Regions from separate parts of the Fervidobacterium sp. 2310opik-2 genome, predicted to be linked through region 2. Evidence: riboswitches for the same ligand, from Rfam matches in the RefSeq annotation. Region 2 holds a riboswitch; each other region holds the start of a gene.
The links. A riboswitch is a leader RNA that binds a small molecule or an ion and turns the genes downstream of it on or off. The one in region 2 is predicted to bind cobalamin.
Positions count from the first base shown of each region.

Region 1: linked by a shared signal. The riboswitch ahead of AS161_RS08260 (ATP-grasp domain-containing protein) and the one ahead of AS161_RS04350 (ABC transporter substrate-binding protein) in region 2 are both predicted to bind cobalamin.
Region 3: linked by a shared signal. The riboswitch ahead of cobT (nicotinate-nucleotide--dimethylbenzimidazole phosphoribosyltransferase) and the one ahead of AS161_RS04350 (ABC transporter substrate-binding protein) in region 2 are both predicted to bind cobalamin.

Region 1 is NZ_LNGG01000026.1:62,992-66,271, forward strand. Features, by position in the region: gene AS161_RS08255 (CoA-binding protein) at 1-615, opposite strand, end outside; gene AS161_RS08260 (ATP-grasp domain-containing protein) at 602-1,669, opposite strand; cobalamin riboswitch at 1,749-1,931, opposite strand; gene AS161_RS08265 (NUDIX domain-containing protein) at 2,091-2,606, opposite strand; gene AS161_RS08270 (DUF2202 domain-containing protein) at 2,807-3,280, shown strand, end outside.
Region 2 is NZ_LNGG01000008.1:866-4,145, forward strand. Features, by position in the region: gene AS161_RS04345 (iron ABC transporter permease) at 1-665, opposite strand, end outside; gene AS161_RS04350 (ABC transporter substrate-binding protein) at 667-1,557, opposite strand; cobalamin riboswitch at 1,615-1,791, opposite strand; gene AS161_RS04355 (hypothetical protein) at 1,889-2,257, opposite strand; gene feoB (ferrous iron transport protein B) at 2,254-3,280, opposite strand, start outside.
Region 3 is NZ_LNGG01000026.1:73,297-76,576, reverse strand. Features, by position in the region: gene AS161_RS08335 (macro domain-containing protein) at 1-233, shown strand, start outside; gene AS161_RS08330 (extracellular solute-binding protein) at 293-1,327, opposite strand; cobalamin riboswitch at 1,422-1,597, shown strand; gene cobT (nicotinate-nucleotide--dimethylbenzimidazole phosphoribosyltransferase) at 1,674-2,720, shown strand; gene cobU (bifunctional adenosylcobinamide kinase/adenosylcobinamide-phosphate guanylyltransferase) at 2,720-3,217, shown strand; gene cbiR (cobamide remodeling phosphodiesterase CbiR) at 3,214-3,280, shown strand, end outside.

The DNA.
Region 1 (3,280 bases), on a different contig from region 2:
ACCAATTAAAACAACCTTTTCAAAACCAAGTTTCGCGACTTCTTTAAAAGCCTCTGAGACATTCAAACCAATAACTGGATCTCCACCAAGTCCTATCCCTATAGAAACTCCATAACTTTCACCTATATACTTCGCAATCTCGTACATCAACGTCCCACTTCTCGAAATAATGGCTACCTCACCTTCTTTAAAATACTTTTCAGGCATAATACCAAGTTTTACTTTCTCTTTTGGATATATAACCCCAGGACAATTAGGACCAACCAGCGTCAGATTATTTTTCTTAACGATATCAACCATCTTTAAAGTATCATGGATAGGTACATGCTCTGTTATTACGACAAACTTCTTCACACCATTATTGAAAGCATCCAAAAATGCTTCCATTACATACGGAGCAGGCACAAAGAATATCGCCGTATCGACATTAAAACCTTTACTAACATAATCGGACAGTGTATTATAAACAGGCACATTGTGTACTTCCTTAATTTCATCATTTTTACTCACACCACAGACAACATTGGTACCGTATTCTATCATCTTCTTTGTATGGTAACTTCCATATCTACCAGTTATGCCATAAACGCAGACTTTTTCATTAGAAAAGAACATCTTTCATCAACTCCTTTTTCTTTGCCTCTTCATTTTGAATTAACATTATCAATTCGTTCATATCACTAACAGCGGTCATACCAATACTGCTAAGTAATTTTTTTGCCTCTTCTTCCTTATTCCCAGAAATCCTTAAAAACAGTTCGACATCCGGATGTCTTTCTTTAAACAAAACTATCGCCTCGGCGACTTGCAAGCAATCTGTTATGCCACCAAAAATATTAAGCACTATCTTTTTAGAAATTCTTGAAACCTTTTTCAGTGCTTCAAAAACATTCTCACGGGTCGCGCCACCACCAACGTCGTAAAAATTGGCAGGTTCAAAACCAAATTCTTTTAACATATCTATCGTTGCCATAACAATTCCTGCGCCACAACCTATAACCCCATACGAACCTCCAAGTAAAACCATCTCATTCTCTCTTCCATCCATTCGCTCTATCGCCCAATTTTGCCTAAACAAGGCATTATCATCAACGTGCATTACTGTATCAAGCATCACATATCCATTCTCGGTAACTCCGACAGGATTTATTTCTAAAAGTGTTAAATCAAGTTTTTTAAAGATATCCAACAACATTTCTGCAGTCTTCCTAAATTCAGCTGGCAAATCGCCAATTGAATACGTTTTCAAAACCTTATCTGGAAACATTCTTGACACTTCCTCTATATCAACACCACCAAACTCAGAATAAATCATCAATATATTTCTATTCGTCCTATCGATCGTAATACCAAAGTACAACTCTTTGTCGTGTTTCACAAATTCTTCAATCAATACTCCTTCCGGCATTTCACCTTTTATCTCTTTATTCACAAGCTCTCGCAACGCTCTCATACTTTCTTCCAAGTTCTTTGCGATGATTACCCCTCCAGCTTTCATCCTTCCTCCAACAAGAACCTGAGATTTCAAAACCTGTGGAAAGCCGAGCTCCAAAATCTTTTGAGTGAGTTCCTTCGAATCGATATCCTCTTCTTTGACAAATAAGCTCCTTGGTACATAAAAACCATGTTCGCTCAAAAGTCTTTTCCCCACATACTCTTGAATCTTCATAGAAATCCCCTCCTCACAACTTTTCTAGGATTTTCAAGAATTTTAAAACAGAAAATTTCCCAAAAATCTATGGTTTTTGGGAATGCCATCCTACGAAGGCAGGTCTCCCGACTTGTGGCTCATCCTACTCTGCTCGCCTTCCCAGCTAAAAAAGCCAGTGGCCAGTTGAGCATTTCGTCCCCACTCACGGTGGCCCGACCGTCCCGGATTCTCACCGGAGTTCCCTATTAAGCCTTTCGGCACCTTCGCAGTTTGGAATATTAACTTTTTCACAACTTTATTCTAAATCATTCACAAGATAATGTCTAGTCGAATAACGCCTTTGAAATCATTTTTTCTTACCAAATAAGGATTTTTAAATTATCCTATCTTTCTAATGCTTTTGTATGGACAACTTTCCAAATTCAAATTTGTAAATAACCTATTCAAAAATACTATCTAAATCCTCGATTTTTAAATCTTCAATGCTCTTATCCTCTGAGTACTTTATCTGAGCAAGCTTCACTTTATTTGAACCATCTAATATATACCTTGCCAAAGCTTTATCTATGGGCGAAAGATTTTCTTCAAAAATTTTATCTTTCTCCACCCAAACGAGTTCTCCTTCATCACTTTGGATAAATTTGTCACTATTCAATTCTGCCACGAATATAAAAAGTACCCAATTGTAATGCTCCGGTCCTTCTTCAGATGTTACCATTTTCAACCTAAGATTGTTGAGTTCAAGTCCTGTTTCTTCTCTAAATTCCCTTCTAATTGCTTCTTCTATCCCTTCTCCATCTTCAACCTTTCCACCAGGTGGAACAAGAAATCCAGAAAAAGGCTCTCTTGTTCTATTAATAAATAAAATCTTCCCATCGTATTGCGCATAGCATATAACTGCTAACCGTTGCTTTGGGCTCTTGATAAGCTTTTGGGCTATCTCCGTGTATTTCACATTATCCAACTCCAATCCTAGTGTATATTTTATATATTTTTACCACTCCAACAACAATTAAATTATACCAAAAACTCTAAGCAAATTCTCAGGAAAGCATAAGGATTTTCTCAGCTTGGATGAATATAATTGGGATGTAAATATGAGAAATGAGAAACAAGCAACAAAAAAACCACACCTTGCTCTTAGGAGGCGATAGTATGAAAAAGGTAAACAAGTTAACTCTCACACTGATTCTTGGAATTTTAACAGCTGGTATTATGTTACTCTTCTCTTCAACAACTTTAAGCGCAGCACAAACAACAAGACTGATTTCTTACACTCCAACAAGTACACTTACTCAAGATGATATTAAAAGTCTTCAAATGATGATTCAAGAAGAAAAACTTGCAAGAGACGTATACAAAACACTCTATGAAATTTACAAACTCCCCATATTCAACAACATAACACGCTCTGAACAAAACCACATGGATGCAGTTAAAGCTTTACTTGACAAGTACGATATAGAAAACCCACTTAAGACAGATGAAATAGGAAAGTTTGCGTACCCAGAGTTCGAAAGTCTATACAATCAATTAGTTTCAGAAGGTAAAAAATCATTAACCGATGCTCTCAGCGTTGGAGTGAAAATTGAAAAGCTTGATATCAAAGATTTAGAAGAAGCCATTTCC
Region 2 (3,280 bases):
TCACCAAGTGACATCGCATCAAGTTGTTTGCTATACAATAAAGATAAAAAAACGAAAACACCTAATGATAATGCTGGAACAGGTATATCAGAAAAAGTAATACCAGAAAATGAGCCAAAGAGCCATACATGACCTGTTACTAAAGTTTTTTGCGCTATGTTCAATAACAACATACTTCCTGCAGAAAACATCGTACTCACCAATACACCGCTTAGTACGAGATGAACTACTGGTATTACACTCCCTTTTCTTGCCAAAGTTATAGTCATAAGAGAAGCAATTACCGCAAAAATGAAGCTCATTGTTGGAATGCTTGCATGTGCAATAGAATTGACCACAAAATATACAGCAAGTAAAGCTCCAAAGCTTGCACCTGCGGATGTTCCCACTAAATATGGATCAACAAGAGGATTTTTCATAATTGCTTGGAAAGTGTTACCAACGATTGATAGTGCGATACCTGTAAGTGTTGCCATGAGTACCCTTGGAAATCTTAAATTCCATATCATGTACTTTTCTGGAGAATCTTCAGTTAAAAGTTTAAAAATTTTGAAAACGCTTACATTCACTGTACCGAAGGATAGATTTAAGAGAAAGACCACAACAAAAATAACAGGGAGAGAGTATCTCCCTGTTTTTAAAATCAAAGACTTTAACTTGGACAAATTACTTTCCTCCATAGAAGAAATTATAGAAAATATCGAGATATTTGAATATATGTGGAGCCGCTTGACTTACTTCATCGCCATCAACTACAAGGATTTTGTTGTTTTTCACAGCTTTAAGATTTTTCATTATCGAATGATTTTTGACAGCCTGTTCAACAGATTTTACATCACCATAAGCACCAATGATAATTATATCAGGATCTTGCTGTACCAACCATTCCCAGCTTACCGATAACCAACCGTTATTTCCGGAATATGGAGCTGCGATATTCCTACCACCAGAGATGACGATAAGTTCATTCATATAAGAACCTGTACCAGCGGTCCAAAGTTCTTTTACTTTTTCATCAGGTACAGTTATAGTGAAAAATACTGTAGGTCTTTTTTCAAGAGGTATTTTTGAAGTTTTTTGACCAACTTCAGTCATTTTTTGCCTCAATTCGTTCGTGATTTTATCTGCTTTTTCTTTTACGTTGAAAACTGCTCCGAGTTGTCCAACTGCTTTTATTATGTCGGTGAGAGTGTTGGCGTTCAAAACATAAGCGGTAAGATTTGCTTTTTCAAGTTTCTCAACCTCTGGGAATTGGAATCCACCAAACATCAGTACAAGATCAGGCTTTAAAGAATAAATTTTTTCAATATTAAGCGGAACCATGTTACCTATATTTTCCGCTTTTTTGTAATTATCCCATGCTGTAACTCCAACAATCCTATCTTCCAATCCCAAAGCTTGAAGGTACCTTGTTGCACTTGGTGCCGCGGAAACTACTCTACGAGGTGGCATAGGAATGTTTACAATTCTTCCTGCATCATCAACAACCGCAACTGCCAAAGAAATAACCGTGGACAATAAAAGTGCCAATAACCAAACTTTTCTCAAAGCCTTCATATACAAACCCCTCCTCTATGCAAAAATTTTTTGCCATCCCCAGGCTACGTGGTGGATGGCTCCCTTCCTTTGCATGTTAGGTCTCCCGACTCGTGGATCATCCTACTCTTCACACCTTCCCAGCCAAAATTAGGCCAGTGGTATATTGTGAATTTCGTCCCCACTCACGGTGGCGGCCCCGCGCCGGATTTTCACCGGGCTTCCCTTTTAACATACAAAGGGAGGTTTATTTATATTTTTATCCTTAAATTTTATTATAAACCACTCTTTTTCAAAATTCAATATTTACTTTCTTGAATTAAAGCTACATATACATGTTTTTTGATAAGCATTATTTCTTAAAAGCTAATTTTCTGAGTTTTTGTACGTTATAAATGTTATACAGCGAAAATATCATCAGAACGATATCCGCGTTAGTTAATTTATAGATAGATTCACCAAAAATTTTATTAAACATGGAAAATAGGAATGTTAGAAATACATACCCGCCAGCTATTAAGAATAGGATATTTCCAACGTAAAGATGCGCTATGCGGTACGATGTTGCTGGTTTGCCGAATTCCCTAAATCCTGTTAAAAACACTAGTGAAAATGTAAAGAGTATAAGTGAAAATATATATTGTTTTTCAAATATATACATGATAGATATGAGAAAAGAAAAAAATATTGATATCCAAAGATTTAAATTTACATATTTCATGATAACAACCTCCAAGAAATATTGACTAAAAGTGCGAGAAGATAAGAAATGGTTAAACTATAAAATATCGCAAATAATGTGTATTTGTTACTATTTGTTTCCGCCTTTATAGCTGCAAGTGTTGCAAAGCAAGGCATGTAACCCAGAATAAAAACCATCAACGTTGCTGCTGTAACAGGTGAAAGCACCACATTTTCAATACCGCCATAGAATTGTGAGAACGACGATACGATAATTTCTTTTGCAACGCCACCAAATATAAGAGCGGAAACTGCCTGCCATGAAAAACCTAAAGGCCTAAATAAGAATTCTAGAGATTTGCCAATCATGGCAACAAAACTATTTTCAATATTGTTTGGATCTGGAAAATACGAGAGTGCCCATACAATTATGCTTGCTGCAAAGATTATTGTTCCAGCTTTTTCGATAAAATGTTTACCTCTGTTCCACATATACACAGCTATATTTGATAATTTCGGAAGCCTGTAACGTGGTAATTCCATTATAAAAGGAACAGTTTCCCCTTTAAGTATAACTTTGTTAACAATTCTTGATGAGATAGCTGTAAGTATTATACTTAAGAGATAAATTAAAAAGAAAGCCTCGGCTTTATATTGCGAGAAGGCAACACCTATTATCATTAAATAAACAGGTATCCTCGCGTTACAACTTATAAATGGAGACACCAAAATGGTTGTTATTCTCTCTCGTTCATCAGATAAACCACGAGCTGCCATTATTGAACTAACATTGCAACCAAACCCTAAGAGTAAGGTCATAAATGAACGACCTGTTAGTCTAAGGGAGTACATTAACTTATCCATAATAAATGCTATTCTTGGTAAATATCCACTTTCTTCCATTATCCCAAGTGCAAAGAATAAGGCAAATATGCTTGGTATAAAAGCTAAAACACTTCCAACGCCATTTATAATTCCATCAGATATTAAAGATTTAAACATAGTGTCGTTTCCTATAAATTCGACAAGTTTTCCAAATAGGAATTCCAAAAGTCCAACTAAA
Region 3 (3,280 bases), on a different contig from region 2:
AGAGTATAATCGTTGAGCATTTATACTCTCTCGATTGCCGTATAATCGTGACTTTAGATTACAAAAAAGGTCCATTGGAAGAATTTGCTTTGAAAGAGGCTTTGAAAGAAATAAGTAATGCTTCACTTTTTGGTATAAGTGAGATAAAAGAGGTGTCAAGATTTAGAGATTTAATGAATATTGAGAATATTGGAAAGAAGAAGTACAGTGATTTGGTGAGAAGATATTTTTGATAAATGAAAATGGCTTCGGTTTATTACCGAAGCCATTTTTTAATTTTAAGGCAGAATGTTTATTTTATAATTTCCTCCCAGGCTTTGTTGTAAAGGTCGATTTTATCACCAAGGTAATCGATTATTTCGCAGTTCTCAAGGTCTGAGATTTCATATATATTTGCCACTTCTTTGTAATTTACCGCATCCGTAACGGGTGATGGAATCATGAGAAAATCTGAAATCTTTGCTGAGATTTCCGGTCTAAGGATGAAGTTTATGAACTTGTAAGCCAAGTCTTTGTTTTTCGATGTTTTGAGAATTACCATGCTATCTATCCAGAGTGTACCTCCTTCTTTTGGAACGAAAAATTCGAAGTTATCGCGTTCATCTTCTGGAATTAATTGGAAGACGTTTTCTGGATAACCATGGACTGCCCAAAATTCGCCATTAACCACTCCTTGTGCGTAAGTTGTGGCGTCAAATTTGATGATATTTTCCTTCCATTTTAATATTACTTGCTTTGCCTGTTCGATTTCATCTGGGTTGGTTGAATTGACAGAGTATCCTAAATATTTGAGCGCGGCTCCAAACACTTCGCGCATGTCGTCAAGTAATGTGAGCTTGTTCTTTAAATCCGCGCGTTCGTATATGCTCCAGGATTTCTCAAAGTTTTTCAAGAATTTTTTATTTACAATAATTCCCGTTGTTCCCATCATGTATGGAATGGAATATTCATGGTCTGGGTCGAATGTTGTTTTCGAAAGGACGATAGGGTCAATATTTTTTATGTTCGGTATCTTAGAAAGATCCAATTTTTCCAACATCCCATCTTTTATCATCATTCTGACATGGTCTCCAGATGGGAAGACGATGTCGTAACCAGTCCCGCCTTGTTTAAGTTTTGAGTACATTTCTTCGTTTGAAGAGTACGTATCGTACACGACTTTGCAATTGTATTCTTTTTCGAATTCTTGTATAACCTCTTCGGGGATATAATCTGCCCAGTTGTAAATATGCAGCGTATTTGAACGGTTACAGCTAGAGACTAAATTGAAAATAAGAAAAGAGGAAAGCAAAATTAATAAAAAAGGCAATCCAAACTTTTTCATCATCGTTCTCTCCCTCCTTAGTATGGTTTTGCGATTTAATTATATCAAATAATAATTTGAATTTGAATATTTGTATGGTAGAATAAAAACAAACCGAATAAGTTTGACTACCTAGTGTGCCGGGAACACCGGTGGAAATCCGGGGCTGCCCAGCAACCGTGAGTGGGGACGAAACCTACATTGATGCCACTGGCTCATTTCGATGAGCTGGGAAGGCGTAGGGAGTAGGATGAACCACGAGCCGGGAGACCGACATTAGGTAGATTTCTTTCCTGAAAGCTTGGGCTTTTCAGGAAAATTTGTTTTTAAATTATTATAACGTGGATTAGAAAGTAAGGGGGAGAGGTGTATGGAAACAGGGAGGAAGATTAACAAAGAAACTTTACGTAACGATATTTTGAGAAGGCTCAATAATCTTACAAAACCGGTTGGAAGTTTGGGATATCTTGAGTACTTAGCTCTTAGAATGGGGCTTATCCAGGGTAAGGTTATTCCAGATCTTCCTGAAGATAAGAGGGTTTATGTATTTGCGGGAGACCACGGGGTTGTTAAGCAAGGGGTTTCAGCTTATCCAAAAGAAGTTACAAAGCAGATGGTGTACAATTTTCTCAACGGTGGAGCCGCTATTAATGTTTTTTCACGACACGTTGGAGCAACTGTTTATGTTGTCGATGCAGGTGTTGATGGTGATTTTCCGATTGAATCTCCTTATCTTATCAGAGCAAAGGTTGGTTTTGGGACGAATGATTTTACGGAAGGCCCTGCGATGACAAGGGAACAAGCGTTGTTGTGTATAGAGTACGGGAGGAAAATAGCGCGTGAGGCGATAGAAGATGGTGCCGATTTGCTCGCAGTTGGCGATATGGGGATTGGTAATACAACAACCGCCACGGCAATTGCGGTTGCTTTTGGATACGATATAACCGAGATAATCGATATTGGGACACCGATAAGTACAGAGGAATTGAAGAACAAGAAAAGGGCGGTTTTAAAGGCAATTGAGGTAAATAAGCCAAATCCGTCCGATCCAATCGATGTACTCCAGAAAGTTGGAAGCTTTTGTATAGGCGAGATGGCAGGTTTTATTCTTCAAGCTGCTGAGATGGGTGTGCCGATTATCATCGATGGTTTCCCAACAACCGCTGGTTTGTTATTGGCTTGGGAGATTAATTCAGAAGTAAGGGAATATGTCTTCGCGGGTCACAAATCGAAGGTGAAAGGTCACAAGGTGATTTTAGATACTTTAGGCTTGAGGCCTATCCTTGACCTTGACATGCGCCTTGGTGAAGGTACTGGTGCAGTGCTTTCTATGTCGATAATCGAAGCCGCAATAAAGATGATTAGGGAAATGGCTACATTCGATAGTGCGGGTGTTTCGAAAGGGACTGATCAGTGATGATTCTTGTAACTGGCGGTGTGAAGAGTGGGAAGAGTTCTTTCGCTTTGAAACTTTCTGAAAAGTACAATAAAAAGGCATTTTTGGCAACGGGCGTACCTTTCGATGAAGAGATGAAGAAACGTATCGAAAAGCACAAAGCGGAGAGGGGAAATGATTTCGATACGTACGAGGAACCAATTAACGTTCCAGATACTCTTAATAGTATCGCCGATAAGTACGATGTTATAGTCTTTGAGTGTGTTACAACATATCTTGGGAATTTGTATTATTATGCGGTTAACATAGATAATTATTTAGATAAGCTGTTGGAATCGTTTAAGAATGTGAAATGCGAGTTGATAATTGTTACTAACGAGGTTGGTTGGGGCGTTATTCCAGAAAATGAGCTTGCAAGAAAATATGTTGAAACTCTAGGGAAGTTGAATTCAAAAATTGCTAATATATCTGACCAAGTTTATTTAGTTGTGAGTGGAATAGGGGTACGGATAAAATGAAGAGAGCAGAGAGGCAATTGATTGGTACTACTTCGTGGCTTGTACCTGGTACTTATTACGAAA